DNA from 3 places in the Bacillus sp. z26 genome. Region 2 is predicted to be linked to each of the others. Evidence: riboswitches for the same ligand, from Rfam matches in the RefSeq annotation. Region 2 holds a riboswitch; each other region holds the start of a gene.
The links. A riboswitch is a leader RNA that binds a small molecule or an ion and turns the genes downstream of it on or off. The one in region 2 is predicted to bind S-adenosylmethionine.
Positions count from the first base shown of each region.

Region 1: another riboswitch for S-adenosylmethionine. It lies ahead of AC4G3K_RS12825 (methionine ABC transporter ATP-binding protein); the one in region 2 lies ahead of AC4G3K_RS10880 (methionine ABC transporter ATP-binding protein).
Region 3: another riboswitch for S-adenosylmethionine. It lies ahead of AC4G3K_RS00730 (bifunctional homocysteine S-methyltransferase/methylenetetrahydrofolate reductase); the one in region 2 lies ahead of AC4G3K_RS10880 (methionine ABC transporter ATP-binding protein).

Region 1 is NZ_JBZFQM010000003.1:519,443-529,849, reverse strand. It holds gene AC4G3K_RS12845 (undecaprenyl-diphosphate phosphatase) at 1-450, opposite strand, end outside; gene AC4G3K_RS12840 (amino acid ABC transporter ATP-binding protein) at 882-1,610, opposite strand; gene AC4G3K_RS12835 (amino acid ABC transporter substrate-binding protein/permease) at 1,597-3,042, opposite strand; gene AC4G3K_RS12830 (hypothetical protein) at 3,919-5,601, opposite strand; SAM riboswitch class I at 5,819-5,930, shown strand; gene AC4G3K_RS12825 (methionine ABC transporter ATP-binding protein) at 6,052-7,074, shown strand; gene AC4G3K_RS12820 (methionine ABC transporter permease) at 7,088-7,738, shown strand; gene AC4G3K_RS12815 (MetQ/NlpA family ABC transporter substrate-binding protein) at 7,756-8,625, shown strand; gene AC4G3K_RS12810 (amidohydrolase) at 8,681-9,889, shown strand; gene galE (UDP-glucose 4-epimerase GalE) at 10,077-10,407, shown strand, end outside.
Region 2 is NZ_JBZFQM010000003.1:88,902-99,308, reverse strand. It holds gene AC4G3K_RS10885 (O-acetylhomoserine aminocarboxypropyltransferase/cysteine synthase family protein) at 1-929, shown strand, start outside; SAM riboswitch class I at 1,030-1,142, shown strand; gene AC4G3K_RS10880 (methionine ABC transporter ATP-binding protein) at 1,258-2,289, shown strand; gene AC4G3K_RS10875 (methionine ABC transporter permease) at 2,286-2,954, shown strand; gene AC4G3K_RS10870 (MetQ/NlpA family ABC transporter substrate-binding protein) at 2,967-3,800, shown strand; gene AC4G3K_RS10865 (YuzK family famiily protein) at 4,103-4,255, shown strand; gene sufC (Fe-S cluster assembly ATPase SufC) at 4,592-5,377, shown strand; gene sufD (Fe-S cluster assembly protein SufD) at 5,395-6,699, shown strand; gene AC4G3K_RS10850 (cysteine desulfurase) at 6,699-7,928, shown strand; gene sufU (Fe-S cluster assembly sulfur transfer protein SufU) at 7,918-8,352, shown strand; gene sufB (Fe-S cluster assembly protein SufB) at 8,418-9,815, shown strand; gene AC4G3K_RS10835 (mechanosensitive ion channel family protein) at 10,120-10,407, shown strand, end outside.
Region 3 is NZ_JBZFQM010000001.1:171,366-181,772, reverse strand. It holds gene AC4G3K_RS00740 (hypothetical protein) at 1-122, shown strand, start outside; gene AC4G3K_RS00735 (class I SAM-dependent methyltransferase) at 235-831, opposite strand; SAM riboswitch class I at 956-1,057, shown strand; gene AC4G3K_RS00730 (bifunctional homocysteine S-methyltransferase/methylenetetrahydrofolate reductase) at 1,150-3,009, shown strand; gene metH (methionine synthase) at 3,006-6,449, shown strand; gene AC4G3K_RS00720 (SDR family NAD(P)-dependent oxidoreductase) at 6,651-7,421, opposite strand; gene AC4G3K_RS00715 (methyl-accepting chemotaxis protein) at 8,386-10,089, shown strand; gene AC4G3K_RS00710 (NADPH-dependent oxidoreductase) at 10,303-10,407, opposite strand, start outside.

The sequences.
Region 1 (10,407 bases), 430 kb from region 2:
TTCAGCTTTCCTACCCTCAAAATTACGGATCAGCCATAGGGCAATACCGGTAATAATCAGCGTAAAGCCAATGACACGCACACCTTTAAATATAGAGGCAATCTGATCTTCGAAGAAGAGGCCAATAAAGGCGGCTGGAATTGTAGCTACAATCAGGTAAAGGATGAAATAGAAGTCCTTTTTCATAGCAATGGTTCTATCAGAAACTGTTAAATAGGAAAATCCGTTTTTAATCAGTTTTATTAAATCCGCTCGATAAATAAAAATAACAGCCAGCAGGGACGCAAAATTTACAAATAGCTCAAAGCTTAATCCCGGAATGTTAAGTCCGAAAAAATGCTGAAAAATAACCAAGTGACCGCTTGAAGATACAGGGATTGGCTCGGTAAATCCTTGTAGTAATCCTAAAAAGATGAATTTTATTATTTCGAAAAAACTTACTGAATCCATAAGTAACACTCCTACTTTGTGATGAAAATTTAAATTTTTATACTAAAATAATAATAACATTTGCAGATCAGCATGAAACTGGAAAATTCAGAAAGTAGAGTGGGACTAATCATAATGAATATTATTTTACCCTCAACTGAACATTACTATGAAAATCTCTCAGATGGATAGTTCGAGGGTTGAAGGCAAGGGCAGGGTACAAGAGTAAGACTCTAAATAATCGTTTTGTTTATTTATGCATGGAGGATAGGGGAAGGATTGTGAAAAGTGAAAGTCCTTTGCAAATGGTTTATGAAATCAACGTCTGACTTCATCTGGAAGTAACAGTATAAAGCTGCCACAATTTCAGCTAACAAAAAAGGTGGAGAAAAGTAATTACTTTTCTCCACCTTTTAAAGTTAGAGGCTGATGAGAAACAGCCCCTGCTCGTGTTATAAAACTTTATCAAGAAAATCCTGGGTACGTTCATGTTGTGGATTAGAGAAGATTTCTTCAGGTGTTCCTCGTTCCACAACATAACCGCCATCCATAAAGATAACCTGATCGGCTACTTCACGGGCAAAGCCCATTTCGTGGGTTACAATGACCATGGTCATTCCTTCCTGAGCCAGTTGTTTAATAACATTCAGAACCTCACCGACCATTTCAGGGTCAAGTGCGCTTGTAGGCTCATCAAATAACATAATGTCAGGGTTCATGGCAAGAGCTCGTGCAATTGCTACACGCTGTTTCTGGCCCCCGGACAATTGGGCCGGCATAGCATTGGCTTTATCTTCAAGGCCAACGCGGGCTAATAGCTTTAGGCCTGTCTTTTTAGCTTCTTCTTTGGTAGCTTTATTCAGCTCAATTGGAGCTAAAGTAATATTATCCAGTACAGTCATATGAGGGAAGAGATTGAAATGCTGGAACACCATTCCGATATTTTCCCTAACCTTATTGATGTCTGTATTCTTATCCGTTAAATTTTTATTATCAATCGTCACTTCGCCTTCATTTACTTCTTCAAGTAAATTGAGGCAGCGTAATAAAGTACTTTTACCGGATCCGGAAGGGCCGATTAAACAAACAACTTCGCCTTCTTTAACTTCAAGACTGATATCTTTTAGTACTTCCAGCTTCCCGTATGATTTTTTTAAGCCTTTTACTTTAAGCTTTCCCATTTTGGATCTTCCTTTCCATACGGTTTGATACCTTAGTCAATATCATAATAATGATAAAGTAGATTAAACCTACAATCAGCCACATTTGGAAGGACTCCAGATTTCTGGCAATGATGATTTTTCCGCTTTGCGTCAGTTCATTGATACCAATGATAGATAGGATAGAGGTATCTTTTAATGTAATAATAAACTGGTTAATGATAGACGGAATCATTAAACGGATCGCTTGTGGAAGGATAACCTTTGCCATGGCCTTTTTATAAGGAAGACCAAGGCTTCGGGCAGCTTCCATTTGTCCTTTATCGACGGATTCGATACCGCCGCGTACAATTTCAGCCATATAGGCACCAGCATTTAAACTTAATGTAATGATACCGGCAGCGACTGCGGATATCCGGAAGTCAAGTGCTGCAGGGATACCAAAATAGATAAAGAAAGCTTGAACAATTAGTGGGGTTCCTCTAAAGATATCTACGTAAATGACTCCAATTGCTCTTAAGACTTTTAGATGGGACACACGGAATAGACCAAATATAATTCCCAATATACATGCGATAATGAGAGACACGACCGTTAAAATCAGGGTCATTTGAAGCCCTTTTAACAGACTTGGCATGCTTGATTCTAATAGGCCGAAGAAACCATTATCGGTATCCGTACTTTTTTCTGCTTTCAAGTACTTATCCATGATTTTTTGATATTCGCCGGATTCTTTCAGATTAGCAAGCCCTGTATTGAATTTCTCAAGCAATTCAGGGTCTTGTCCCTTAGATACGGCAAATCCATAGGATCCGCCTTTTTCTTTTTCCGTTACGATTTCTAATCCATTTCCTTGTGTAACTCCGTATGCTAAGACAGGGTAATCATCAAAAACTGCTGCAGAATTTCCTGTTTTAACATCATCATACATATTGGCTGAATCATCGTAGGTTACTGTTTTAAAACCATATTTATCTTTTATGGTGTCTGCAAAACTGGCACCCTCTGTACCTGTTTTAACAGCTACTCTTTTTCCCTTTAAATCTTCATATGATTTAATCTCTTCATTACCCTCGGCAACCGCCATGACTACACCAGATTCAAAGTAGGGATCGGAGAAATCAAATTTCTGTTTTCTTTCATCTGTTATACTCATTCCGGCAATAACGCCGTCAACTTGTTTGGACTCAAGAGCTTGTACAGCAGCATTAAAACCAAGCGGTTTAATTTCTACTTCAAATCCTTGATTTTCAGCTATAGCCTTTAATAAGTCGATGTCAATACCGACAAACTCACCATTCGTCTCTTGAAATTCAAATGGTGCGAATGTGATATCTGTTGCAATTTCATATTTTTTTCCTTCTGCTTTTGTGTCTAAAGCAGGGAATATAAATGAAGCAATCATGATCATAGTCATTGTAAATAAAAGTGTGAATTTTGAAAATCTCTTCATTATGAGCCTCCTTTGTATAAAAACGTTTAAAAACCCTCTATTGTCCAATGAATGGGATAAAAGGGATGATGAATCTTATCACAAATTGTGTATCTCTATGAGTATATATAAAAATACGGTTTTTTTGCAACGGATACTTTCCAAATAATATTAGATTACTATAAGATTTCCTTTAAATTTTGTGGAGAAGTAGATAAAAAAAGGATGGAGAGTCGAAAGAACGCGTTAGTATATTCTTACTTAATCTAATAAAATAAATAGAACTTTGTAAATGGAAAGTACTTCCGAAATGTTATGTAGGAAATAATCTGAAACGTACTTTTACATGTGTTTATGCTTAATAAAATAGATGAAAGGCACCTAAAAATATTTCTGATTTCACATGTTAAAGGCAGGCTTGTTTACAATTACAATGCTATAAAAATGTTCCCTTTTACACGAGAACAAAACGAGTCCCAGATAGGCTAAGATATATGCATTATATAGTTTATTTGCATGTAATGTACTGCCATAGCCTTCTTACCGTTCAAGTTTTACTTGCGGGATATAGTTAGATAAATCAAATGCGTCACCAATGGAGAAATCCAAAGTCTATATTCGCTGAGGCTTTGTCTCCAGCTTTGTTTTTATATCACCCTCAAACCTTTATCCGTTATTGATATTTCCCACTACAATAATCAGCCAAAAGACCTGTCTGTCTCGTAATAAATGTATACGCTTCTTATTATGAGTATTTAAGACTAACTTTATTTACCCTATTTAATACGATGTCTAACACTTTATTTAAGAATAATGATTAATGAAAATAAATCATATTATAAACAGAGAAAAATAGATCAAACCCTAATGGGGATGATCTATTTTATCGTTTATTTTTTATTGTAAATTCTTAATCATAATACTATTTACAGGTAAGAAGTTTTCTCCAGTATCCAAATAGGTAATAGCAACCTGATCATTCTCCTGTAAGTAAATAATCAAAGGGTCCTTTTCAGAGGACATATTGTAGCTTTGTCCGTTGTCCAGGAGGAAAGAAACAACGGTATATTCACCTGATTTTTCCTTATAGACTCTGACAACTTTCCCATCGATTTTTTTCTCCTCACTCGTGGAAGTGCCATTGACCGTTCCCCCGCCTTTTTGAAGCGCTGTTTTGTAGAGCTTCAGGGCCTCGTTTGGAGTAGAACCATATGCAGTTATTTCAGGATTGGCTGCAGATACAATGAAATAATTTTGCAAAAATCCATTGGAATCGAGCACACCCGCCAACCAACTGGCCTCACCATAGAAATTATAGATGATTGGCATACTTCCTTCCCATTTCTTTTCTATAAATCTCTTCTCGATAATTTGCAGGGCTCCCTGCGAATCCATATAGGATTCCTCCATATTGCCTGTATAATAGACAGCTTTACCCGTTCTGGAATTTGTGAGCGCATAACCCAGCATAGAATCTACGCCTTCTTTAGGGCTGGTGAAGTCAGTAAAATAATACATTTCTCCATTTTCATCAAAGATTGGACTTACATTAGCTTCAGTGCCTTCGTCTGATGGGAGTTTTACATCTGATTTTCCGAACAGGCTATTCCAAAATCCATGCACATAATTTCCATAATAGCTGTTTTGTGTACTGACAACTTCAGGGGCAACTGCTCCATCTATGAATTCAGGTGTGTCAGACAATGAATAGGAATTAGATTTCCCGGTTTTGGCATCCATCACCACAACACCTTTCACCTTGAAACCGTTTCTGGCAGATACAAAATCACCATAAGAGCGAATATAAAAAGGTGCCCCGTTATCATCTATTTCAAGCTGGGCATCACCGTAGAATATATACGATGGATACTGCAGGCGTATACGACGTTCAGTTTCTTTGTTAAAGAAAGCAGAGGGAGTATAAAGCATGTCTGCTTTAACAAATTTAGGATTAGCTGAAGAGTCTGTAGCGCTCAGCATAAAGTATCCGGGAGTTTCTTTCCCTTTTAACCATTTGAAAAATCCGGAAAATTCAACCGGAGCAATATAAACATACTCACCATTCACTTTTTGGATTTGCAAATTCCCTAATTCATAGTAACTCGTATTAGGCACCTGTCCAAACGCTTTTTTCATTTTATTACGTGCGTATTGAGGTGGTACGCTGGCGGGTGTTTTCTTCTCGTCAAATGTTTGAATTTCTTCTTTGACATCCATTTTGGCGATCTTAAACTTTTCATCGGCATTGAACAGAAAGGCTGTTAAAAAGTAGAGTCCGACAAGCAAACTAAGAGCTAATAAAACACCTTTAATCTTTCTCTCTATACCTGTAGCAAGCAGTGAACCCAACAAGGTCAGTATGATTACAAAAATCCACAGAGAAGAGATGGTTTGATCCAACAGGGTGAAGTAATAAAATAAAAATGCACCAATCGTAATTAATATAGCTAAAGTGATAAAAACAAGAAGTTTTGTTTTCCCCTTCATGAGGATGCGTAATTTTTCATTATCCTTGAATGGCACAAGAATAAGTGCCGATATAATCCCAATGATGATGGAATAGATGAAGATGTTTCCCACTAGTTAACCCCCTCTGGTTTTTTATGTAAATTCTCTTATTAACCTATACGATTGAAAAGCTGTAATGATTCATTAATCGTATAGAATCATCAAAATAGTATTGAGGATATTTATAGTATAATACAAAATTAATTGTAATTTCAGAAAATTGTAATTGACATTAGCAAACAGGTTAGGATATAGTTGGAAACATCAAATTTAATTGAATAGTAAGCGATTCTTATCGAGAGAAGTGGAGGGATTTGGCCCTATGAAACTTCGGCAGCGGATTTTTACTTAGGTAAAAATACTGTGCTAAATCCAACAAACGACTGTTTGAAAGATAAGAAGAAGCCTAACCGGACATATTACTAATCACTTTTATGTATATGTTCCATATAAAGCCTCTTCTGTCTAATGACAGTAGAGGCTTTTTGCATTTCGAATTCCATAAGGCTTGGAGGAGAGAACATGATTGAGTTTCAAAACGTAAAAAAAACATACCACGCGAATGGACAGACGGTTGAAGCATTAAATGGGGTTAATATGACAATTGATAAGGGAGATATATATGGCGTCGTAGGATACAGCGGTGCCGGAAAAAGTACTCTTTTGAGGTTGGTTAATATGCTGGAACGACCTACTGGAGGAGAGGTTCTTGTTAACGGTAAATCGTTTACGAAACTAAAATCTAAGGAATTAAGGGCAGAAAAAAAGAAAATTGGGATGATCTTTCAGCATTTCAATTTACTCCAATCCAAAACAGTTTTTAATAATGTGGCAATTCCATTAAGGCTATCCGGGACAGATAAACAAACGATTCAAACCAGAGTCCGAGAGTTACTGGAGTTCGTTGGATTATCAGATAAGGCTCAGAGTTATCCAGAAGAATTGTCAGGCGGACAGAAGCAGAGGGTTGGAATTGCGAGAGCGCTGGCCACAAACCCATCGATTCTGCTATGTGATGAGGCTACATCCGCATTGGATCCACAAACGACAAGTGATGTTTTAAAACTATTGAAAAGAATAAATCGTGAATACAACATAACAATTTTGCTCATTACACATGAGATGTCGGTGATTAAAGAAATTTGTAATAAGGTCGCTGTCATGGAAAATGGAGGAGTGGTTGAACAGGGGTCAGTCCTAGATGTTTTTTCTAAGCCAAAGACGGAGATTGCCAAACGGTTTGTTAGAACGGTAATCCATGATGAAATACCACAAAGCTTTTTGAATTCCTTAAAGGAAAAGAATCCTGCAGTCTGGAAACTCAATTTTTTAGGATCATCTTCAGGTAAGCATCTGCTATCGACAGTGGCCAAAAGCTTTGACGTCCATTTAAGCGTTCTTTCTGCCAATATATCTGAAATACAGGAAACACCTTTCGGCAATCTAATCGTGGAAGTTATAGGAGAAACAGAAGAAATAAGGAAGGCATTCAATTATGTAGCGAATGAAGATGTAATTCTGCAGGAGGTGAAGCTTCATGAATGAACAGTTATGGGGAATGGAAATTACGCTTGAACAATTACTGATCGGTTTCAGTGACACGCTTTATATGGTTTTCTTTTCATTACTATTCTCGGCCATTATCGGATTGCCTTTAGGGATTTTACTTGTTATTACGAGAGAGGGGCATATCCTGGAGAATAAATGGGTGTTTAATATATTAAACTCGATTATCAATATTTTGCGCTCGGTCCCATTCATTATTTTATTGGTAGCTTTGATTCCATTTACAAGATTCGTTGTTGGATCAGCGATTGGGACGAATGCCGCGATTGTCCCGCTTGTATTTTATGCGGGTCCCTACATTGCCAGATTAGTTGAAAATTCATTATTGGAAGTCGATAAGGGGATTATTGAAGCAGCTCAGGCAATGGGCGCGACCGAATGGCAAATTATTTTTCGTTTTTTGATACCAGAGGGACTAAGTTCCCTTATATTAACCTTTACGACGGCAACCATCGGTCTGGTTGGTGCCTCAGCTATGGCAGGGGCGGTAGGAGCAGGAGGTGTAGGAGATCTTGCTCTCACATATGGTTATCAGAGATTTGACACGATCACCATGATCGTAACGGTAGCCGCATTGGTGATCATTGTGCAGCTTTTACAAACTACAGGCAATACGCTGGCAAGAAAAATAAGAAGACGATAAAGAAGGAGATGGACCGAATGAAAAAATTATTTCTTACTGGTTTAGTAATAGTATTCACAATCGTAACAGCAGCATGTGGAAGTGATTCAAAAGGGAGTGCAAAAGAAGATAGTTCCACCATTAAGGTAGGGGTAAGCAGTGGGGATACAAGGACATGGGATTATATTGCCGAACTTGCCAAGGAGAAGGGATTAGATATAGAGCTTGTAAAGTTCAGTGATTATATTTTGCCGAACACAGCTTTAAATGATGGCGAGGTAGATGCCAATGCATTCCAGACAATCTCCTACTTTGAAGAGCAAGTTAAGGAGAGGAATTTAGATCTTGAGCCACTAAGTTCTACTGTTATTGCCCCAATGGGAATCTATTCAAATAAATATAAAGATTTGGAGGAACTGCCTGAGGGGGCTACAATCGCTGTTCCTAATGAAGGTACAAATCTTGGCCGGGCATTATTGCTCTTGCAAGAGGCAGGATTCATTACATTAGAAGAAAATTTTGATGGGGTTGGTTCTGTCGATAAAATTAAAAACAATCCTAAAAATATTAAACTTGAACTAGTAGCAGCCGGTAATACACCACGTTTTCTAGAAGATGTAGATGCGTCTATTATTAACAATAACTTTGCCGTTGAAGCAGGATTAACATTAAAAGATACCTTGTTCCATGAAAGTGCCACCGCTAAACCATACATTAATATCATCGCTGTAAAAAAAGGGGATAAAGATCGCGAAGATTTAAATAAACTGGTGGAAATTTATCATTCGAAAGAAGTAGAGGATTTTATCCATAAAACGTTTAAAGGGAATACGATTCCTGCTTTTGTATCAGTAGAAGAATTAGTTAATTATCAGGATGCCTGGGTTAGCCCGGCTGTGAAAGAATAATTCTCTTAGAAAACGCCTATCATGGCAGCTTAAAAAAACGAATGGGGGAAGAGAAATGATTAAAAATGAAGGACGTATTTTCCATAAAGATATAATCAATCGATATTTAGATCAACAGGCTGACATGTATATAGATATAAGTCATTACATACACGCCAATCCTGAAATAGGGAATGAAGAATTCTTAGCTTCAGAGACACTAACCAGGATATTAAATGAAGCGGACTTTGAGGTCACACGTAATATCGCCGGTCATGAAACAGGCTTTATAGCGAAGAAATCATCATCAAAGCCGGGACCAACGATTGCTTTTCTCGCTGAATATGATGCCTTGCCAGGTCTTGGTCATGCCTGCGGCCATAATATCATCGGTATAACGAGTGTAGCGGCAGGGATTTCACTTGGATTAGTGTTAGAGGAAACAGGCGGAACGGTTCTTGTGTACGGTACACCAGCAGAGGAAGGAGGGGCAAATGGCAGTGCCAAGGGGAGTTATGTGAAGCATGGATTATTTGAAGGAGTGGATGCGGCGATTTTAATTCATCCATCAGGGCAGACCAGAACGACTCGGCCTTTTTTGGCTGTCAATCCTCTTGATTTTAAATTTTACGGTAAAGCTGCTCATGCTGCAGCAGCTCCCGAGGAAGGAATCAATGCTCTTGATGCAGTCATTCAGTTATTTAATGGGATTGGAGCCTTAAGGCAGCAATTACCGACTGATATCAGGATTCATGGCATTATTCCAGATGGAGGAGATGCACCTAATATCATTCCTGATTATGCTTCTGCAAGATTTTATATAAGGGCTTCAACATGGAAGAGATGCGAAGAAATTTCGGAAAGGATTATTCAGATTGCCAAAGGTGCGGCATTGGCAACAGGAGCCCAAGTAAAGATCAATCGATTTCAAAATGAAGTTCATGATTTCGTACTAAACTCGACTCTCGATGATGTCTTAAGGGAGGAACTGGCTGCTCTTGGGGAAGATGTTGTAAAGGGTGCGCGGAATGCATCCGGTTCGACAGATGCAGGCAATGTGAGCCATGTTGTACCAACAGCCCATCCTTATATAAAAATTGGTCCGGATGATCTCATAGCTCATACAAAGGAATTTAGAGATTGCGCTGTGTCAGAAAAAGGAGATGTAGCCATCCTTACTGGTGCAAAAGCATTAGCCAATGCTGGCTATCGTCTTCTGACAGATCAGGAATTACTTAGGGAGATTAAAGAGGAATTTCTTAAAGCTAAAGGGAAAGAGTCCTAAAGAGCCTTCAGATGAAGGCCTAATAAGAACCCATTCATGGTTTAATAAAATGAACTCTACTGTCTAATGCTGTTTTGGTGATTGGAATTTTTCGGGAAAATAAATACCATTTAACCCAAAATAAGGTAAAATTATCTTGTAGGACTTTCGAAATACCAATCGTGAAAAACAGGGGAGTAGATCATGGATGGCAATACTCATTACAGGCGGTGCCGGTTATATAGGCAGCCATGCGGCTGTTGAATTTTTAAAAGCGGGTTATGAGATTGTGGTTTTGGATAATTTGTCGAATAGTCAAATAGAAGTAATTGAAAGAGTTAAAGATTTGACTGAGAGAGAATTTCCGTTTTATGAAATTGATTTATTAGATGTTGAGGCAGTTGAGCAACTGTTTATCAAATACGATATTGATTCAGTTGTTCATTTTGCCGGCTTAAAAGCGGTTGGTGAGTCTGTTTCGATCCCTCTTAAATATTATGATAATAATATAACAGGTACGATAAAGTTATGTGAAATAA
Region 2 (10,407 bases):
ATGTGAAATTTGTAGATCCAGACGATCCGGAAAATTTCAGAGAAGCCATTACTTCAAAGACGAAAGCGATTTTTGGAGAGACCATCGGAAATCCAAGTCTGCAAGTGCTGGATATTGAGAGGGTAGCGGAAATTGCTCATGAAGCTGGAATTCCTTTAATCATTGATAATACTTTTGCGACTCCTTATTTAAGCCGACCTATTGAATTTGGAGCAGATATTGTCGTCCATTCTGCTACGAAATGGCTGCTTGGAAATGGAACCACACTGGGAGGGGTCATAATAGATGGAGGTAAGTTTGACTGGAATTCACCTAAATTCCCTGGTTTTACTGAACCGGACCCAAGTTATCATGACTTGATTTATAGTGAGGCAATTGGAGCAGGGGCGTTTATCGTGAAGGCAAGAGTACAGTTATTGAGAGATTTGGGTCCGTCCCTTAGTCCATTTAACGCCTTTCAATTTATTCTGGGACTGGAAACCCTGCATGTAAGAATGAAGGAGCATGTCGCAAATACGAGAATAATAGTCGATTATTTAAAACAACATCCAGCAGTATCATGGGTCTTATATCCTGGAGATCCAGATCACGGTGACTATGAAAAAACGAAGAAATATTTACCGAAAGGGGCGGGGGCAGTTGTTGTTTTTGGTATAAAGGGAGGACGTGAGGCAGGTAAAAAGCTGATTGATTCCATTGAGTTATGGTCCCATGTGGCAAATGTGGGTGATGCAAAAAGCTTAATTATTCATCCGGCAAGCACGACTCATCAGCAACTGAATGAGGAGGGATTAAAAGCCTCCGGTGTGCAGGAGGATTTAATCAGACTTTCCGTCGGCATTGAAAATACAGAAGATTTAATTGAAGAATTGGAACTGGCGATAGAAAAGGCAACAGGCATATCTTCGATTAAAGAAGTTTTGAAATAACATTTTTGACCATTCGAAGAAGACTTTGGTGTTGACAGTTCTTTCTAAAACATGATAGGATAGCAGACAGTTAGATTTAAATTGAATAGTGTGTTATGTACTCTTATCAAGAGAGGTGGAGGGATGTGCCCTTTGAAGCCCGGCAACCGGCAATCGATTAGATTGAAAAGGTGCCAATTCACACAGGATGTTATAAATCCTGGGAGATGAGAGAAAGGAACATGTTTATATACTAATCATGCCTTTCTGCCTCCGCAGAAAGGCATTTTTATTTTAACTGAAAACTATCTTAAAATTAGATGTTGATAGAAAGAGCGGTGAACTTTTCATGATTACATTACGTGATGTATCGAAGACCTTCTCTGGAACTTTTAAACGTTCATCAGCTGTCAAAGCAGTAGATCAAGTCTCTTTATCAATTGAAAAGGGAGAGATCTTTGGAATCATCGGGTACAGCGGAGCAGGAAAAAGTACCTTGATTAGAATGCTGAACGGTTTAGAGAAACCATCCGAAGGCAGTGTAGTAGTAGCAGGTAAAAACATGGCTGCTATTAAAGGCGCTGAACTAAGAAAAGCCAGAATGGAAATAAGTATGATATTTCAGCACTTTAATCTTCTCTGGTCAAGGACAGTCAGTGAAAATATAGAGTTTCCTTTAGAAATTGCTGGTATACCAAGCAAGGAACGCAAAAAGAGAGTAAAGGAGCTTGTTAATCTGGTTGGATTGGATGGACGTGAAAATGCCTACCCATCCCAGTTAAGCGGCGGTCAAAAACAGCGGGTTGGAATTGCACGGGCCTTAGCAAATAATCCGAAAGTACTTCTTTGTGACGAAGCTACATCAGCGCTTGATCCGCAGACAACAGATGATATTTTAGAATTACTTGTTGATATAAACAAAAGGCTGGGCTTAACAATCGTATTAATTACGCATGAAATGCATGTTATACGTAAAATCTGCCATCGCGTAGCCGTGATGGAGATGGGGAAAGTAGTGGAGAGTGGTCAAGTGCTTGATGTATTTAAAAAACCAACTGCCCCGATTACAAAGCGATTTGTACAGCAAGTTACTGAGCCGGAAGAAACGAAAGATACGATCGAACATTTACTTACGGAATATCCGACGGGAAAAGTTGTTCAATTATCTTTTATTGGCGAATCTGCTGAAACGCCTGTTTTATCAGAAGTCATTCGCTCTTATAAAATTCATGTCAATATATTGCAAGGTAAAATTTCACAGACTCAGCATGGATCTTACGGAACATTGTTTATTCATGTTGACGGGGATGCAACTGAAGTTTCAAAGGCCATTGATTATCTCCACAAACAGGAAATTGGTGTGGAGGTGATGTCCGGATGATAGAAACATTATTTCCAAATGTAGTATGGGAACGTATCTATGAAAAAACCTGGGAAACCATATATATGACTGGTATCTCATTAGTTGCAACTTTTTTCTTGGGAATTATACTGGGTCTCCTTTTATTTTTGACCTCAAAGGGAAATATGTGGGAAAACAAAATGGTATACGGAATCGTAGGAGCTTTCGTTAATATATTCCGTTCGATTCCTTTCATCATCTTGATTATCCTGCTTATCCCTTTCACAAAGGCCTTGGTTGGAAGTATTATCGGTGTTAAGGCCGCTTTACCTGCTTTAATTATTGGTGCGGCCCCGTTCTATGCTCGAATGGTTGAAATTGGGTTGCGCGAGATTGATAAAGGTGTGATTGAAGCCGCAAGATCTATGGGTGCTACTTCATTTACGATTATAAGAAAGGTTTTAATACCTGAATCATTGCCTGCGTTAGTATCAGGTATAACGGTTACTGCCATTGCATTGGTTGGATATACGGCGATGGCTGGTATGATTGGTGCGGGCGGACTGGGAAGCCTCGCCTATACGGAAGGGTTTAGCCGCGGTCAAACAGATGTCACGTTTGTCGCCACTGTTTTAGTATTGATTATAGTATTTATTATCCAATTTATTGGAGATTTAATAACAAGAAAATTAGACAAACGATAGGGAGGAACCAAAGTGAAAAAGTTATCATTCATACTTGTTTTAGGATTAACTCTTCTATTGACAGCTTGCGGAGGGTCGGGCGATGAATCCAAGTCAGGTGACAAAGATTTAAAAACAATTAAAATTGGTGCTTCAAATGTACCGCATGCGGAAATTCTGGAAGAAGCAGCGCCTTTACTTAAAGAAAAAGGCATTAAACTAGAAGTTGAAGTGTTTACAGATTATGTGATGCCAAATAAAGCTTTAGAAGACGGATCAATTGATGCGAATTACTTTCAACATATTCCGTATTTCGAAGGCCAAGTTAAAGATAATGGATATGATTTTGCCAATGCAGGAAGTGTCCATATCGAACCGATTGGTGTGTATTCCAAAAAGTACAAAAGCCTGGATGATCTTCCAAAAGGCGCAACGATTATTATGAGCAATTCAATAGCTGACCATGGCCGTATGTTATCCATGCTTGAAACTGAAGGTTTAATAAAGCTGGAAGAAGGCATTGATAAAACAGCTGCAACGGTAGATGATATTGCAGATAATCCTAAGAATTTAAAATTTAAAACAGATATTGAAGCGCCTATGTTAACACAGGTTTATAATAATGACGAAGGTGATGCAGTTCTAATTAATTCCAACTATGCAATCGAAGCAGATCTTGTGCCCGCAGAAGACGCTATTGCATTGGAAAGTTCTGAAAATAATCCCTACGTAAACATTGTTGCTGTCAGATCTGATGACAAGGATAAAAAAGAAATTAAAACATTAGTTGAAGTCCTTCATTCAAAAGAAATTCAGGACTTCATTACTGAGGAATACAAAGGGTCTGTTATCCCTGCAACTAAATAATATCTAAACGAAAAGGTGCAGTCGAAATTAGCGGCTGTACCTTTTTTCTTCTATTATATTATGGTTTCCCAGACATCGCTTTTGATCGCTTTTAACCATAAATGTAAGTCTCTTTGGTATCATTTTTTTGAATGAGTAAGAATTTCTTTAAATAAATAAGCAATATCGCTTTTAAGATGCGCTCAGAGTGGTATATAGACTTTGAGGGTTTTTATACAGAGTGATACACTTATTTCATAATAAATGGAAAGGAATGATTTATTATCTTTGTTAATCAGTTACAACTTAGAGTAACAGATGAAATGGATAAAGCGATGAGACAGGCACACGGGGTTGGATATCAAGTATACAGCCAGAATTTGAATGTGCGCATGAAAGTAGAAGAAAAGCGTGAACGCAGCTATATGAAGAGCAATCAAATCTTAAATGATGTGAATAGAAGAGTCTATGGATAATGGATAAATGAATATTTTCTTAAAACAGGCAGAGGAAAAACGAGTTGTTTTCCTTTGCCTGTTTTTATATTTTTAAGATTATTCTTAAAAAAATACGATTGTCGTTATTTTTCAGAGCTAGTGGAAGGCAGAAAATGATGGTTCTTTTCTTTCACAAAAATTAACTTTATAATGTCAATAAAGGTTAGTAGTATGGTAGCATATTGTGTCCATTATATGTAATTTCTTATTTCAAAAAGTTGAATCTAGATTTGATTTGTTATAAGATTGTAATGAGAATAAATTGAGAATAGAAATAATCTAAAACTTAGATGACTATATATTGGAGGTATAAGAATGGCTGGTTCAGTTCTTACAATTAAAGATTTACACGTAGCAATAGAAGGTAAAGAGATTCTTAAAGGTGTAAACCTTGAAGTTAAAGGTGGAGAAATTCACGCAATTATGGGACCAAATGGTACAGGGAAATCTACATTGTCTTCTGCTATTATGGGTCATCCAAAATATGAAGTAACAAGTGGCTCTATTACAATGGATGGGGAAGATGTACTAGAGATGGAAGTAGACGAACGTGCTCGTGCCGGTCTGTTTTTAGCTATGCAATACCCAAGTGAAATTACTGGAGTTACAAATGCGGACTTCATGCGTTCTGCTATAAATAGTAAACGTGAAGAGGGAGAAGAAATTTCTTTGATGAAATTCATTAAAGAAATGGATAAAAAGATGGATTTATTAGAAATGGACCAAGACATGGCACAACGTTACTTAAATGAAGGATTTTCTGGCGGTGAAAAGAAACGTAATGAAATCCTGCAATTATTAATGTTGGAACCAGCTATTGCGATTCTTGATGAAATCGACTCCGGTCTAGATATCGATGCTCTAAAAGTTGTTTCCAAAGGAATCAATCAAATGAGAAACGAAAATTTTGGCTGCCTAATGATTACTCACTATCAACGCTTATTGAACTATATTACTCCAGATTATGTTCACGTTATGATGCAAGGTAAAATCGTGAAATCCGGCGGTGCGGAACTAGCGCAACGTTTGGAAGCAGAAGGATATGACTGGATTAAAAAAGAATTAGGTATTGAAGACGAAACAATAGAAATTGAAGCATAAGCTATAGGAGGATCGTTATGACAATCGAAACTACATTACTCGAAAAAGACGTTATATCTTCTTTTTCAAAAGGACATAGTGAGCCTGCCTGGCTTGAAAGCTTCCGTTTAGACGCTCTTTCTGCCTCAGTTGAGCTGCCTATGCCTAAACCTGATAAAACGAAGATTGATAAATGGAATTTAGAGGATATGAAAGTGAACTCCGTTACAAGTGAGACATTTACTTCTATTGATGAACTCACTGAAGACGTGAAGAAACTGATCAATCCTAATGAGAATAGAAGTTTATATATACAGCGAAACCATACAGCTGCATATTTAACACTTTCGCAGGAGCTGCGTGATAAAGGGGTTATTTTTACAGACATCAGAACTGCTGCTAAAGATCATCCTGAACTATTGCAAAAATACTTCATGACGAAAAGTGTCCCTGTAAATACGAATAAGCTGACAGCTTTGCATGCAGCCCTTTTTAATGGGGGAGCTTTCCTTTATATTCCACGCAATGTGGTAGTGGAAGAACCAATCCAGGCTGTATTCATGATTGATCATGCGGATACTGAGTTATATAATCACGTACTAGTTGTTGCAGAAGAGAGCAGCTCCGTCACATACGTTGAAAACTATATTTCACTGGTTGATGGGAAAGAAACCATTGGAAATATCATTTCTGAGGTAGTAGTCGGAGACAATGCAACCGTTAAATATGGTGCAGTTGACACATTATCCAAAGACATGAAAACCTATGTAAACCGTAATGCATCTGTAGGAAATGATGGAAGAATAGAATGGGCATTGGGCTTAATGAACGATGGCAATACGATTTCAGAAAATATTACGAACCTACATGGTAACGGTGCTTATGGTGATACTAAAACAGTAGTTGTTGGTACGGGTAAACAAATCCAAAACTTTACAACGAAAGTGATTCATTTTGGTAAAAATTCAAATGGATATATCCTGAAGCATGGTGTTATGAAAGATGAAGCATCTTCTATTTTCAATGGAATCGGTAAAATTGAACATGGTGCAACTAAATCTGACGCCGTACAGGAATCCAGAGTATTAATGCTTAGTCCAAAAGCACGTGGGGATGCGAATCCTATTCTGTTGATTGATGAAGATGATGTAACAGCAGGCCACGCAGCTTCTGTTGGCCGTGTGGATCCTACTCAACTTTATTATCTAATGAGCAGAGGGATTAGTAAGTCAAATGCAGAACGTTTAATTATCCATGGGTTCCTTGCCCCAGTAGTCAATCAGTTACCTGTAGAGGCTGTTAAAAAGCAGTTAACAGAGGTAATTGAAAGGAAAGTTAAATAATGATTCCAACTACTATTAAAGAACTTTTCCCAATTTTAAATGAGAAAGTCAATGGTCATTCATTGGTATATCTGGACAGTGCAGCAACATCACAGAAGCCAGTATCCGTCATTCAGACTATTGATGAGTATTATAAACGGTATAACTCAAATGTACACCGTGGTGTTCATACGCTTGGAACAATAGCTACGGATGCTTATGAGGGAGCTCGTGAAAAGGTAAGAAAGTTCATTAATGCCAAATCCATCGAAGAAGTTGTCTTTACAAGAGGAACAACGACTTCTATTAATACGATTGCAGCCAGCTACGGAAAATCAAATCTTCAAGCTGGAGATGAAATTGTGATCAGTATGATGGAACATCACAGTAATATCATTCCGTGGCAGCAAGTAGCTAAGGCTACTGGCGCCACGCTAAAATATATCCCACTTGAGGAAGACGGTACCATTTCGATTGAAACAGTTAGAGAAGTAATCACTTCAAAAACTAAGATTGTGTCGGTCATGCATGTATCGAATGTACTCGGTGTGATCAATCCAGTTAAAGAAATCGGCAAAATTGCACATGAACATGGTGCCGTTATGGTGGTCGATGGTGCGCAAAGCACTCCCCACCTGAAAGTGGATGTTCAGGATCTTGATTGTGATTTCTTCGCCTTTTCCGCCCACAAAATGTGTGGACCAACAGGCATTGGTGTCATGTATGGGAAAAAGGAATATCTGGAGAAAATGGAACCAATTGAATTTGGCGGAGAGATGATTGATTTTGTAGGGTTGCAGGATTCTACATGGAAAGAGCTTCCATGGAAATTTGAAGCTGGCACACCTATAATTGCAGGCGCCATTGGACTGGGAGCCGCAATCGATTTCCTAAATGAAATTGGCCTTGACCATATTGAAGCGCATGAGCATAAGCTTGCTGCTTACGCACTTGATAAATTATCAGGTATTGATGGGTTGCAAATCTATGGTCCTAAAGATCCTAAATCAAGAGCTGGGGTAGTTACATTTAATCTTGAGGATGTTCATCCGCATGATGTAGCTACCGTACTGGATGCTGATGGGATTGCCATCAGAGCAGGGCACCATTGTGCACAGCCTCTTATGAAATGGTTAAATGCTTCGTCAACGGCGAGAGCTAGTTTCTATCTATATAATACGGAACAAGATATCGACCGTATGGCCGAAGGACTCGTTAAAACAAAGGAGTATTTCAGTAATGGCTTCTAATAATCTAGATACCCTTTACAGGCAAGTAATTATGGATCACTATAAAAATCCACGGAACAAAGGAAGTCTGGAAGACGGCAGCCTTGTGATTGATATGAATAATCCTACTTGTGGAGATCGAATCCACCTTACTCTAAAAGTAGAAGATGGAATTGTACACGATGCAAAGTTTGATGGAGAAGGTTGTTCTATCTCAATGTCATCTGCTTCTATGATGACACAAATCATTAAAGGAAAAAGCATCGAGGATGCAATGAAACTTGCTGGAATTTTTTCAAATATGATGTTAGGCAAGGAATATGACGAAGGTGATTTGGACCTTGGTGATATAGAGGCCCTACAGGGTGTATGTAAGTTTCCAGCACGGATTAAATGCGCAACGCTTGCCTGGAAAGCTATGGAAAAAGGGCTTAACGAAAAATAAAAATGACAAGGTATGGGCTGTGTATAGGGAGCAGCTCATACCAGAAAGAATGGAGGAAGCGATCGATGGCTAAAAAAATGCCTGATATCGGTGATTATAAATACGGCTTTCATGATAAGGACGTTTCCATCTTTCGTTCTAAACGCGGTTTAACTAGTGAGATTGTTGAAGAAATCTCTCGCATGAAGAACGAGCCACAATGGATGCTGGACTTCCGCCTGAAGTCTCTTGAACTTTTTTATAAAATGCCAATGCCACAATGGGGAGGCAATCTTGCAGGATTAAACTTTGATGAAATTACGTACTATGTAAAACCATCCGAGAAATCCGAAAAATCATGGGATGAAGTACCTGAAGAAATCAAACGTACGTTTGATAAGCTGGGTATTCCTGAAGCGGAGCAAAAATATCTTGCTGGTGTTTCCGCTCAGTACGAATCCGAAGTTGTGTATCATAACATGAAAGAGGATTTGGAAGATATGGGAATCATCTTCAAAGATACAGATTCCGCTTTACGTGAAAATGAAGACATTTTCCGTGAACATTTTGCAAAAGTAATTCCACCAGCTGATAATAAATTTGCTGCATTAAACTCTGCAGTATGGTCCGGTGGATCATTTATCTATGTACCACCAGGTATTAAAATGGATACTCCATTGCAAGCATATTTCCGTATTAACTCGGAGAACATGGGTCAATTTGAGCGTACTTTAATCATCGTTGATAAAGATGCTTCCGTGCATTATGTAGAAGGCTGTACGGCTCCTGTGTACACAACGAATTCACTTCACAGTGCAGTTGTTGAGATCATTGTTAAGGAAAATGCTTACTGCCGTTATACAACGATCCAAAACTGGGCAAACAATGTGTATAACCTTGTAACAAAGCGTACAGTGGTAGATGCAAATGGTACAATGGAATGGGTTGATGGAAATATCGGTTCCAAGCTTACTATGAAATATCCAGCTTGTATTTTACGCGGAGAAGGCGCTCGTGGAATGACTCTTTCCATCGCCATTGCCGGTAAAGGTCAACATCAGGATGCCGGTGCTAAAATGATACACTTGGCTCCAAATACTTCTTCCACTATTGTTTCTAAATCAATTTCTAAGCATGGTGGTAAAGTAACATACCGCGGTATTGTACACTTTGGTAAAAAAGCGGATGGAGCTCGCTCCAATATTGAGTGCGATACGCTTATTATGGATAATGAATCAACATCCGATACAATTCCATATAATGAAATACACAATGATAATATTTCTCTTGAGCATGAAGCGAAAGTTTCTAAAGTATCTGAAGAGCAGCTCTTCTATCTAATGAGCCGAGGTATTTCACAACAAGAAGCAACAGAAATGATTGTTATGGGATTCATTGAGCCATTCACGAAAGAACTGCCAATGGAATACGCCGTTGAAATGAACAGATTAATTAAATTTGAGATGGAAGGTTCTATCGGATAATCCTGATATAACAAATTCCATATTCATGAAAGAATCCGAATCTAATTTCGGATTCTTTTTTTGATTCAAAGTTAAAAGATGCAATAAAAGTCGAGTTAAATACCTATAGCTCGTTTATGTTACACCTATGACCTTTAGGTCCCACCTAAATAATCACGAATCCACTTAGTTTTGGACCCTGCAATTCTTCTGCTTCTAACTACTGTTAATTAGAATTAATTACAAAAAACCTTCTACTATACTTGGATATTACCAGTATTTTTAGTAGTATTTAGTAAGTTTAATACTAAAATGGGGGATGGGAATGGATATTTTTAATAGAATACAAAATACTATCAATATTGATTGGACTCAACTTAAAAGCTATGGCTTATCTATTCTTTACACGGTTATAATCACGTATGCTTTAATTTATTTGGTTAGGTTTATTCTCCACAATTTTTTTAAACATACCCATTTTTTTAGTGAGAAAAAAGAACAAACGATTGAATCCGTTGTACGCAACACGTCTACATATTTAGCTTTTTTTATAATTATTCTTGCTATGATTAAACCCTTTGTAGATATTAAAAATATACTTGTAGCGGGTGGA
Region 3 (10,407 bases), on a different contig from region 2:
TGGCAAAAGATGAAGCAATGATCTTTTTCACGCCCCTTGCTGCCGGCAGCGCTACGCAATTTCGCCAATCTATAAAGCTCAAGAGGCAAACGAAAAACCACCCCGCGCCGACCAAAGCATAAGGGTGGTTCATCTAAGAATTAAACGATTTGCTTACCACTTGCTAGTAGTAGCACCAGGGAGTTACCAGCTCTCTGGTTTTTTAATATATGTGTATAATACCCTAAAAAAGGGCTATTTGGTGGCTGTTACATTGATGGATAAGCACGGTTTCATTGGTTTCGTTTGAACTTTAACTGATTTAAATCCTGTCTTAGTAAGAACCTCTTTAATTTCTTCGGCATATTCATGAGCCTGTTCTTCGGTTGCTTCTTCCTGCCTTGGCTGTACCGTTATGGTCACTTGCCCATTCTCTTTTAGTAAGGAATGTATTTTCTGAATACAATCTTCCTGGTTGTCCCATAGTGGATAACTGTTTACACTGAAAATATTATCGTACACCATTGGATTAGGTATCTCGAGAACAGTTCCATTAAATAAACGCAGCTGATTCTGATCAAGTTGTTCCTGATTGCGCTTGCTCGCATTTTTCACCATTTCTTCAGATGGATCGACGCCATCAATCTGGATGGTTGGGTACTTATCAAAAAGCATATGCATTCCTTCGCCAGGGCCAAACCCTACTTCAAGCAGCGTATCATTCGGTGTAATAGACAATTGATTAAATGTCCAATCATACAATTCTTCATTTTCATAGGCCATGATTTTACCTGCGAGTTTTCCAAGTACACCTGTTGGATTTTTAAATTGATTTGTAAATATCTCTTTCATTTAACATCACTCCTACACGATACATACCCGAAATAATAAATCATTAACTCCTCTGTATTAATTATCAAAATAGATTGAAAAAACTGATAATTTATAGTAAATTTAGTAAATATATAATTTTATATCCTTATCTAGAGAGATGGAGGGACTGGCCCGTTGAAATCTCAGCAACCTGGATGGTAATTCAAGGTGCTAAATCCAGCAAGCGCAGCTTGAAAGATGAGAGACCGGAAGGGAGGGCTTTCATGGCGAAAGCTCTTTTCTTATCGTCTATTTTTCTCATCAACTTTTCAATTTAACAAATTAGGGGGAAAGACAGTGAATCTATTAGAGACGTTAAATGAAAAAATTCTGGTTGCTGATGGGGCTAGTGGTACACTTTTATATTCATTTGGGATCGATAGCTGTTTTGAAGAACTAAATCTGACTGATCCCAATCAAATTGAAAAGATGCACAGGAGTTATATTGCAGCAGGTGCTGATATTATTCAATCCAATACATTCGGTGCAAACTACCATAAATTAAAGCGGTATGGTCTTGAAAGGGAAGTATCCAGGATCAATCGGACCGGAATAAAGCTGGCAAAAAGAGCTGCCGATCCGCATACCTTTGTTGTTGGGACAATCGGAGGTTTACGAAGCTTCAGAAAATCAGAATTAACATTAAATGAAATTAAGGCATATTTTGAAGAGCAGCTGCTCGCCTTATTGAAGGAAGAACCAGATGGGATTTTACTAGAAACCTATTATGATTTAGAGGAATTGTTAATGGTGTTAGAAGTAGCAAGAAGAACCAGTGGTCTTCCTCTGATTGCGAATATATCCCTGCATGAAACGGGTCTATTGCAAAATGGGATGCATGTCAGTGAAGCATTTTCACTATTGAAAAAAGAGGGAGCCGATGTCGTCGGGATTAATTGTAGGATGGGTCCTTACCATATGATTCGGTCTTATGAAGAAGTACCGCTTATAGAAGATACTTATTATGCGGCATACCCGAATGCAAGCTTACCTGATTTATCTGATGGAAGATATGTCTACTCTACAGAGGCGGACTATTTCATCAACAGTTCCAGGCAACTGGTGAAGCAGGGGGTACGGCTGATAGGTGGATGCTGCGGTACGACGCCTGCACATATTCAGGCCATACGTAAAGGAGTCGAAGACCTTTTTCCTGTTAAGGAAAAAGATTTTGTTGCACAGCCGAAGCATCAGTCTATTTCACATGAGATCATTCAGTACAAACGAAATGGGCCAGATACGATTTCAGGTAAGGTAAAAAAACGAACGACGGTCATCGTGGAACTTGACCCGCCAAAGACGCTGGGCCTGGAGGAATTTTTGATAGGAAGTCGTTACTTATTGGACTCTGGTGCGGATGCTATCACACTTGCGGATAATTCATTGGCATCTCCGAGAATATCAAATCTTGCGGTAGCCTCTATTTTACAATCAAAGTTAAATACCATGCCTCTTGTCCATTTAACTTGCCGGGATCATAATCTGATTGGCTTGCAATCTCATTTAATGGGTATGCATTCTCTCGGATTGTCAGAGGTGTTAGTCGTGACCGGTGATCCTTCAAAAATTGGTGACTTTCCGGGAGCTACTTCCGTATATGATCTTTCTTCCATCGATCTGATTTCATTAATTAAGCAATTGAATGTGGGACGGTCTTATTCAGGGAAATCATTAGGAAGCCGGGCGAATTTTGAGGTGGCTGCTGCCTTTAACCCGCATGTAAAGTACATAGATAAAGCTGTTCAGAGAATGGAGAAGAAGATTCTGGCAGGTGCGGATTATTTTCTGACTCAGCCAGTGTTCAGTATTGAAAAATTAGAAGAAATATACGCAGCAACAAGGCATATTACGAAACCGATTTTTATTGGCATCATGCCTTTAACGAGTCACAGGAATGCAGAGTTTTTACACAATGAAGTACCGGGTATTTCCTTACCTGAGGATATCAGAACGGCGATGGAAAGAGCCGGAGCGGATAAGGAAGCCTGTGCTCGCGAAAGCTTTGCCATTTCAAAAGAATTAGTAGACGCGGCAAGTGAGTTATTTAATGGAATCTACATCATTACACCTTTTATGAAATATGAATTAAGCGGGCGATTGGTGCGATACATCAAAGAACAAAAATCAGTAGTAAACAGGGAAGTGCATTTATCATGAGAGCAGTACAATTAAAAGACTTAATGGCTGAAAGAATAGTAATTCTAGATGGAGCAATGGGCACCATGATTCAGGCACACCACTTAACAGAGGATGATTTTGGCGGGGAACAGTATGATGGGTGTAATGAATATTTATCGATTACCCGTCCAGATGTCATCCAATCCATTCATGCAGAGTATTTGGCAGCTGGTGCTGATATTATTGAAACAAACACGTTTGGCGCGACTCCAATTGTCTTGGATGAATATCATCTTGGGCATCTGGCTTATCAGCTGAATAAAGAATCAGCCCAATTAGCGAGAAAAGCAGCTGGTCAATTTGAAACTCCTGAAAGTCCTCGCTTTGTTGCCGGTTCGATGGGACCCACCACCAAGACCTTATCCGTGACAGGCGGAGCGACGTTTGAACAATTGGCAGATTCCTATGAAGAACAAACGAAAGGGCTTCTTGATGGCGGAGTTGATTTGCTTCTTTTGGAAACGTCGCAGGATTTATTAAATGTGAAAGCAGCTTATATCGGAATGCAAAGAGCGTTCTCGTCTTTAGACAGGGAAGTGCCATTAATTATCTCAGGAACGATTGAACCAATGGGTACGACTCTCTCCGGTCAAACGATTGAAGCGTTTTATATATCGTGCGAACATATGAATCCTCTTGCGATCGGGCTTAATTGTGCAACCGGACCAGAGTTCATGGCTGAACATATCAGAGGTTTATCTGAATTAAGCACTGTCGCAGTGAGTTGTTATCCAAATGCCGGATTACCGGATGAAACTGGCCAGTATAACGAAACGCCATCCTCACTAAGCAAGAAGATTAAGCAATTTGCTGAAAAAGGCTGGATCAATCTGGTCGGCGGCTGTTGCGGAACGACTCCCGACCATATCCGAGCGATAAAAGAAGCGGTTAATGGAATGGAGGCGAGGAGAATTATAGGTAAACAGGGTATTCATGCGATCTCTGGTATTGAACCTTTGATATATGACGACTCCATGAGACCTTTATTTGTAGGGGAACGGACCAATGTGATTGGGTCCAGAAAATTTAAGAATCTGATTAAGGACAAAAAGTTCGAAGAAGCATCCGAGATTGCCAGACAGCAAGTTAAAAAGGGAGCTCATGTAATAGATGTTTGCCTTGCTGACCCGGATAGCGATGAAGTTTCCAATATGGAAGATTTCATGAAGGAGGCGGCTAAGAAAATTAAAGTACCTTTTGTCATTGATTCAACCGATGAACTCGTCATTGAAAAGGCACTTCGTCATTCTCAGGGGAAAGCTATCATTAATTCGATTAATTTAGAGGATGGGGAAGAACGTTTAGAGAAAATTGTGCCATTGGCTAAACGGTATGGAGCTGCCTTAGTTGTGGGAACAATTGATGAAAAAGGAATGGCCGTAACGGAAGAACGAAAACTCGAGGTCGCACGCAGATCCTATCAACTTTTGACAGAAAAATACGGAATCGTACCGGAGGATATTATTTTTGACCCGCTCGTTTTTCCGGTTGGTACTGGTGATGAACAATACCGGGAAGGCGCTGCGGAAACGGTAAAGGGACTGGAAGCGATTAAAAAAGAGCTTCCAAGAACATTAACGATTTTAGGCATCAGTAATGTATCGTTTGGACTGCCTAATGAGGGAAGAGAGGTCCTGAATGCGGTTTATTTATACTACTGTACAAAGGCTGGCTTAGACTACGCGATTGTTAATACCGAGAAATTAACGCGGTTTGCTTTAATCCCTGAAGAGGAAATTCGCTTATCAGAGAATCTTTTATTTCATAACTCTGAAGAATCTCTAGCTGAATTTGTTGCTTTTTATAGGACGAAAAAGCCTGTTCAAAAGGAAACAAAAGATAAACTGCCATTATTGGAGCGCCTGCCTGAATATATTATCGAAGGGACAAAGGACGGGTTGAAGGAGGATATTGATGAAGCTCTTGCACAAGGGATGGAGCCACTTAATATCATTAACGGACCATTGATGGCCGGTATGTCGAAGGTTGGGGAACTATTTAATGATAACCAGTTAATCGTAGCTGAAGTATTGCAAAGTGCAGAAGCTATGAAAGCAGCTGTTTCTCAGCTTGAACCATTGATGACTATATCGGGCACAACGTCAACAAAAGGAAAAATGGTGCTGGCAACCGTGAAAGGGGACGTGCATGATATCGGGAAGAATCTCGTTGATATCATCATGAGTAATAATGGGTATGAAGTCGTTGACCTAGGGATTAAGGTAGCTCCGCAAACCTTGATTGAATCCGTCCGGAAGGAGAACCCAACTATTATTGGCTTGTCTGGCTTGTTGGTAAAATCGGCCCAGCAGATGGTCATTACCGCTCAGGATTTAAGAGAAGCAGAAATACATGTACCGATAGTGGTGGGAGGTGCTGCCCTTACGAGGAAATTTACAAGGGGACGAATCGCTCCTGAATATAATGGACCGGTCTTTTATGCAAAGGATGCCATGAACGGACTCGATTTAATCAATCAGCTCCATGATGAAGAGAAAAGGCCATCATTTCTCGCTCAACTAGAGGCAGAAGCGAATAAGCAAGCAGAAGTGATTTCGATTGAAACAAATAGGGATATTCAAGGGGCAGAAAAACGTGTAAAAACAGTGAAGGATCAAGAGAATATACCAGTCCCCGAGGACTTAAACCGGCATATTCTACAGGATTACCCACTGTCTCTGGTGTACCCATATGTAAATAAACAAATGTTATATGGCCATCACCTCGGAATGAAGGGGAAAGTGGATCGATTGTTTGAGGAAGAGAATCCAAAATTATTGGAACTTGCGGCCATAGTTGATGAGATTCTCGAAAACAATCAGATTAAATTGTTAGCCATGTATCAATTTTTCCCTGCGAAAAGTGATGGAGATATCCTGAAAATCTGTTCTCCAGCCGATCCAGATGAAGTGCTGGAAACATTTGATTTCCCGCGACAATCCAAAAATCCGTATTTATGTTTATCTGATTATGTAAAGGACCAAGAGTCAGGTGTACAGGATCATGTAGGATTAATGATTGTCACAGCTGGTAAAGGTATAAAAGAAATAGCAGAAAGGTGGAAAAAAGAAGGACAGTATTTAAAGAGCCATATCATCCAAGCACTCGCACTTGAATGTGCAGAAGGCCTAGCCGAACGAGTCCACCAGCTTATGAGGGATGCTTGGGGAATCCATGATCCCATCGACATGACTATGAAAGAACGACTAAGTGCCAAGTATACCGGCCAGCGCTACTCATTTGGCTATCCAGCCTGCCCGAATCTTGAAGATCAGGGTAAGCTATTCAGGTTGCTGAAACCAGAGGATATCGGAATTCAGTTGACGGAAGGGTTCATGATGAATCCTGAAGCATCTGTTTCGGCAATGGTATTTTCGCATCCGGATGCGAGGTATTTTAATGTGGGGAGGGAGGAGTGATATTGAATCATTATTACCCAGAGAAGTTGAGATCAAAATAACTGTTGCATTAATTACGAATGAACCTGTAGCTAGTAAGTATCTGCTGTGGGAGTAAGCGATCTTAGCTTTAAAATAAGCGAGAGTTATTACATAAAAACTAATAAAGCCAGCCTCGTTAGCAGAACAAAGGGACTGGCTTTATTATAATTTCTATGTAGCTTATAAAGCCCCCATACCGCCGTCTACACGATATTGAACGCCAGTGATAAATGCACTTTCATCGGAAGCAAGGAAGAGTACAATATTTGAAATATCTTCTGATTCTCCATATCTTCCTAATGGAATAGACTTTTCTAATTGTGCTTTGGTTGCTTCAGCTTGGCCGGGTGCAAATCCTTCTTCTAGAGAACGCATCATTCTGGTATTCACAGGAGATGGATGAACAGAATTCACACGAATTTGATAAGGAGCTACCTCTATTGCACATGCTTTTGTTAATCCAACTACTGCATGTTTAGATGTAATATAAGGTGTTACATTTGGACTTCCATGTAATCCGGCAACTGAAGACATGTTTATAACACTTCCAGAACCTTGCTCTTTCATAACAGCTAGTACGTGTTTTAGTCCTAAGAAAACGCCACGAACATTAACAGCCAGTACTTTATCCAAGTCTTCTACCTTTTGTTCAGTTATTGGGGCTACTTTACCTTCAATACCTGCATTATTAAAGAAAACATCAATTCGTCCAAGGTGTTCAACCGTTTTATTCACATAGTTTTTTACATCTTCTTCTTTTGTTACGTCAGCTTGAATGACTAGCACTTCACCATAAGCTTCTAATTCTCTTTTTGTGTTTTCTAAAGTTTCTTGGAGTAAATCTACTAAAACAACTTTTGCTCCTTCTTCCAGAAAGCGTTTAGCAGTTACTTTCCCTATTCCTCCTGTACCTCCAGTAATGATGGCTACTTTATTTAATAATCTTTGCACTATAAAAAACCTCCTCATATTTTGAAAACGATTACATAAATAAGCAGCTTTAAAATCGTTCACATACTAGTATTATATACATATATTTTCCTTCATTGCTAGAATAAAAGGTAGCTCCACAGGCTGGAAGGAGAAACGGGCATTCTAAGGATTTTGAGTTCGAATCTCTCCTGGATGTAATATAAAGAAAAAGGTTGAAGTACCAAGGATTTAAGAGGAATAAGTGCCTCTTAGTTTTCCAACGTACTTCAACCTTTTTGTGTATTTTTAGATGAAATGGTGGTCAGTTTTATACTAGACAACTTTTTGGATTTATATAAATGTGTCAAAAGTCTCTATAAACAAAAATATTTCTGTCGATATAGTTTATGAATACTTCGTTCACCAATTAAATTTTTAACCTTACGAGTGGCAAGTGAACAAACTCTATTAGATTCATTTCTATTTTTATTATCATTTCAAGAAAAGCTATTGCTTTCTTGGTTTATAGGATGTTTTTCATAATAAAAAAGAAAAGGTAGAGCGAATTATCTAATTAAGCCTATATAGTTTTGTTGATTGATGTACTTAGCAAGCTATGTAAGATAAATAATCCTATGCACTCGTGAATGGTATAGATAAACGACTAATAGAAATTAGAAAGGTGGTCACTTGCCAAGGTGGATCTCTTTTATATGGTTTTGAAAGAAGGTTAAAGAACATAATTATGATCCTTCCATTTATAAAATTAACCTTTTAATAAATCAACCATCTGATAGATGATGATGGCACTAGATAGATTGCCACTTTCCGTTAATAAGAATCTAACCCTTACTAAAGGATGATCAAAGCAGAAGTAGCTTATTATATGAGACTGAGAATGAACGTTAATTGTTATTTTGGAGACTGAAAGTGTCATACACTTTCTTATTACTAAGAGTATGATTAAATTTTTTTTAAAAATTGTATAAAAGGGGAAAACAACATGAAATCTCTAAGATCTTTATCAAATGGATGGAGCTTGACTACTAAACTAACTATTGGCTTTTCTTTAGTAGTAGTAATGGTTATTTTATCAACTGGTTACAGTTACTTAGCGTTTGGAAGTATAAATGACAAAGTAGAATATACGGTAGATGAGCAGTTAAATTTACTCATTTTAGATGAAAAAATCGCAGGTAATATGGCCGAGAGAACAAGCCTTTTACACGGGTATTTGTTGTCGAAGGATGAAAAATATCGAACAGAATTCGAATCTGGTGTGGAAGAAAGTATTTCTTTGGAAACTCAGTTATTAGAATCAACTAAATCAGATAAGGTAAAAGAACTGGTAGATAAAAAGGTCGAATGGGGTACTCTAAGCAATAAAGTGCTTGAGGAAGTAGACAATAATAACGAAGAAAAAGCAATCGAAATTTTAACAACTCAAATTCAGCCATTAGAAAGTGAACTAATTAGTGGCTTTAAAGAAGTAGCGACTGATCGTGAAAAAGAGATTAAAGAGTTAGGAAACGAAACAGTTGTATATGGAGATAGTGCTCGTCTAGTCGGTGTAATTTTTACGTTATTAATAATACTTATCATCGTGTTAATCGCTTATACGGCTATAAAATCAACTGTAGCTCCAATAAAAAGAATTGTTGAGAGATTGAAACTTATTAGCGCAGGTGATTTAACAAATGAATTGTTTGTTGTTGATAGAACTGACGAAGCTGGTCACTTGGCATTAGCTATGAATCAATTACAAGAAGAGTTGAAAAATATTCTAAGTGACATTTCCAGAGTTTCAGAAACAGTTGCAAATCATAGTGAAGGACTCACTCAATCAGCTTTAGAAGTATCTTCCGGTTCTGAACAAATCTCTGCTACTATGCAAGAGTTATCTTCCGGTTCTGAACAATTAGCTACTAAATCCGCTGAAATCGCATGTATCACGAATACATTTGCAGTCAAAGTAGAAGAAGCAGACCATTATGGTAAAGAAATTGAAGCCTCTTCTAAGGAAGTTTTACTTATGACAAATGACGGAACTCAATTAATGGAAGCATCCAGTCAACAAATGGAAAACATCAATACCGTTGTAAATGATGCCGTCAAGAAAATGGAAGCTCTGCATGAAAAATCACTGGAGATTTCACAACTTGTCGTAGTCATCAATACTGTTGCAGAACAAACAAATCTACTTTCTTTAAATGCAGCGATTGAAGCAGCTAGAGCAGGAGAAGCAGGTAGAGGATTTGCTGTAGTAGCCGATGAAGTTAAAAAACTATCTGGTCAAACGGCTTTATCTGTAAAAGACATTACTCTCATTGTGAAAGACATTCAAAGTCAATTTGAAGACCTTGTGATTTCGTTATCAAAAGGTTCAGAAGAAGTAGTAAGGGGTACATCGCAAATCAAAAAAACAAGTCATACATTCAAAGAAATTAACCTGGCTGTAGCATCTATGGTTGAAGGCATACAAGGTATCTCTTCGAATTTAACAGAAGTGGTATCTGACAGTTTAACCATGAATCATTCCATTCAAGATATGGCAGCCATTAGTCAAGAATCTTCTGCTGGCATTGAAGAAACTTCTGCAGCTACAGAACAAACTGGACATTCTATGGAAGAAGTAAAAGATAGTGCCGAACAATTGGCTAAATTAGGAGAAGAATTAAATCATTTAGTTAACAAATTTAAACTTTAATATAATAAATCGGAAAAGAAGGTTGGGCTTAGTGCTTGGCCTACTCTTATAAATTAAGAATTTCATCACTTCTTTCCCCATTTAACCAAACGATTAAAGAGATTGAATCTTTAAAAATTCCAAGAGAATTTTATATCGTATCACTTACTAAAGAGTATAAAATCAAAAAGGAAGAGGAGGCGTATTAAGCTTCTCTTCCTTTTTGATTAATATCTATTTTTTATTATGACTTTTCAGCATTTGTTTATCAATTGCTTCATCAATACCCTGATAATAAATTTTGCTATAAAAGCTGGCTACCGCTTTTGTCCAGGAACC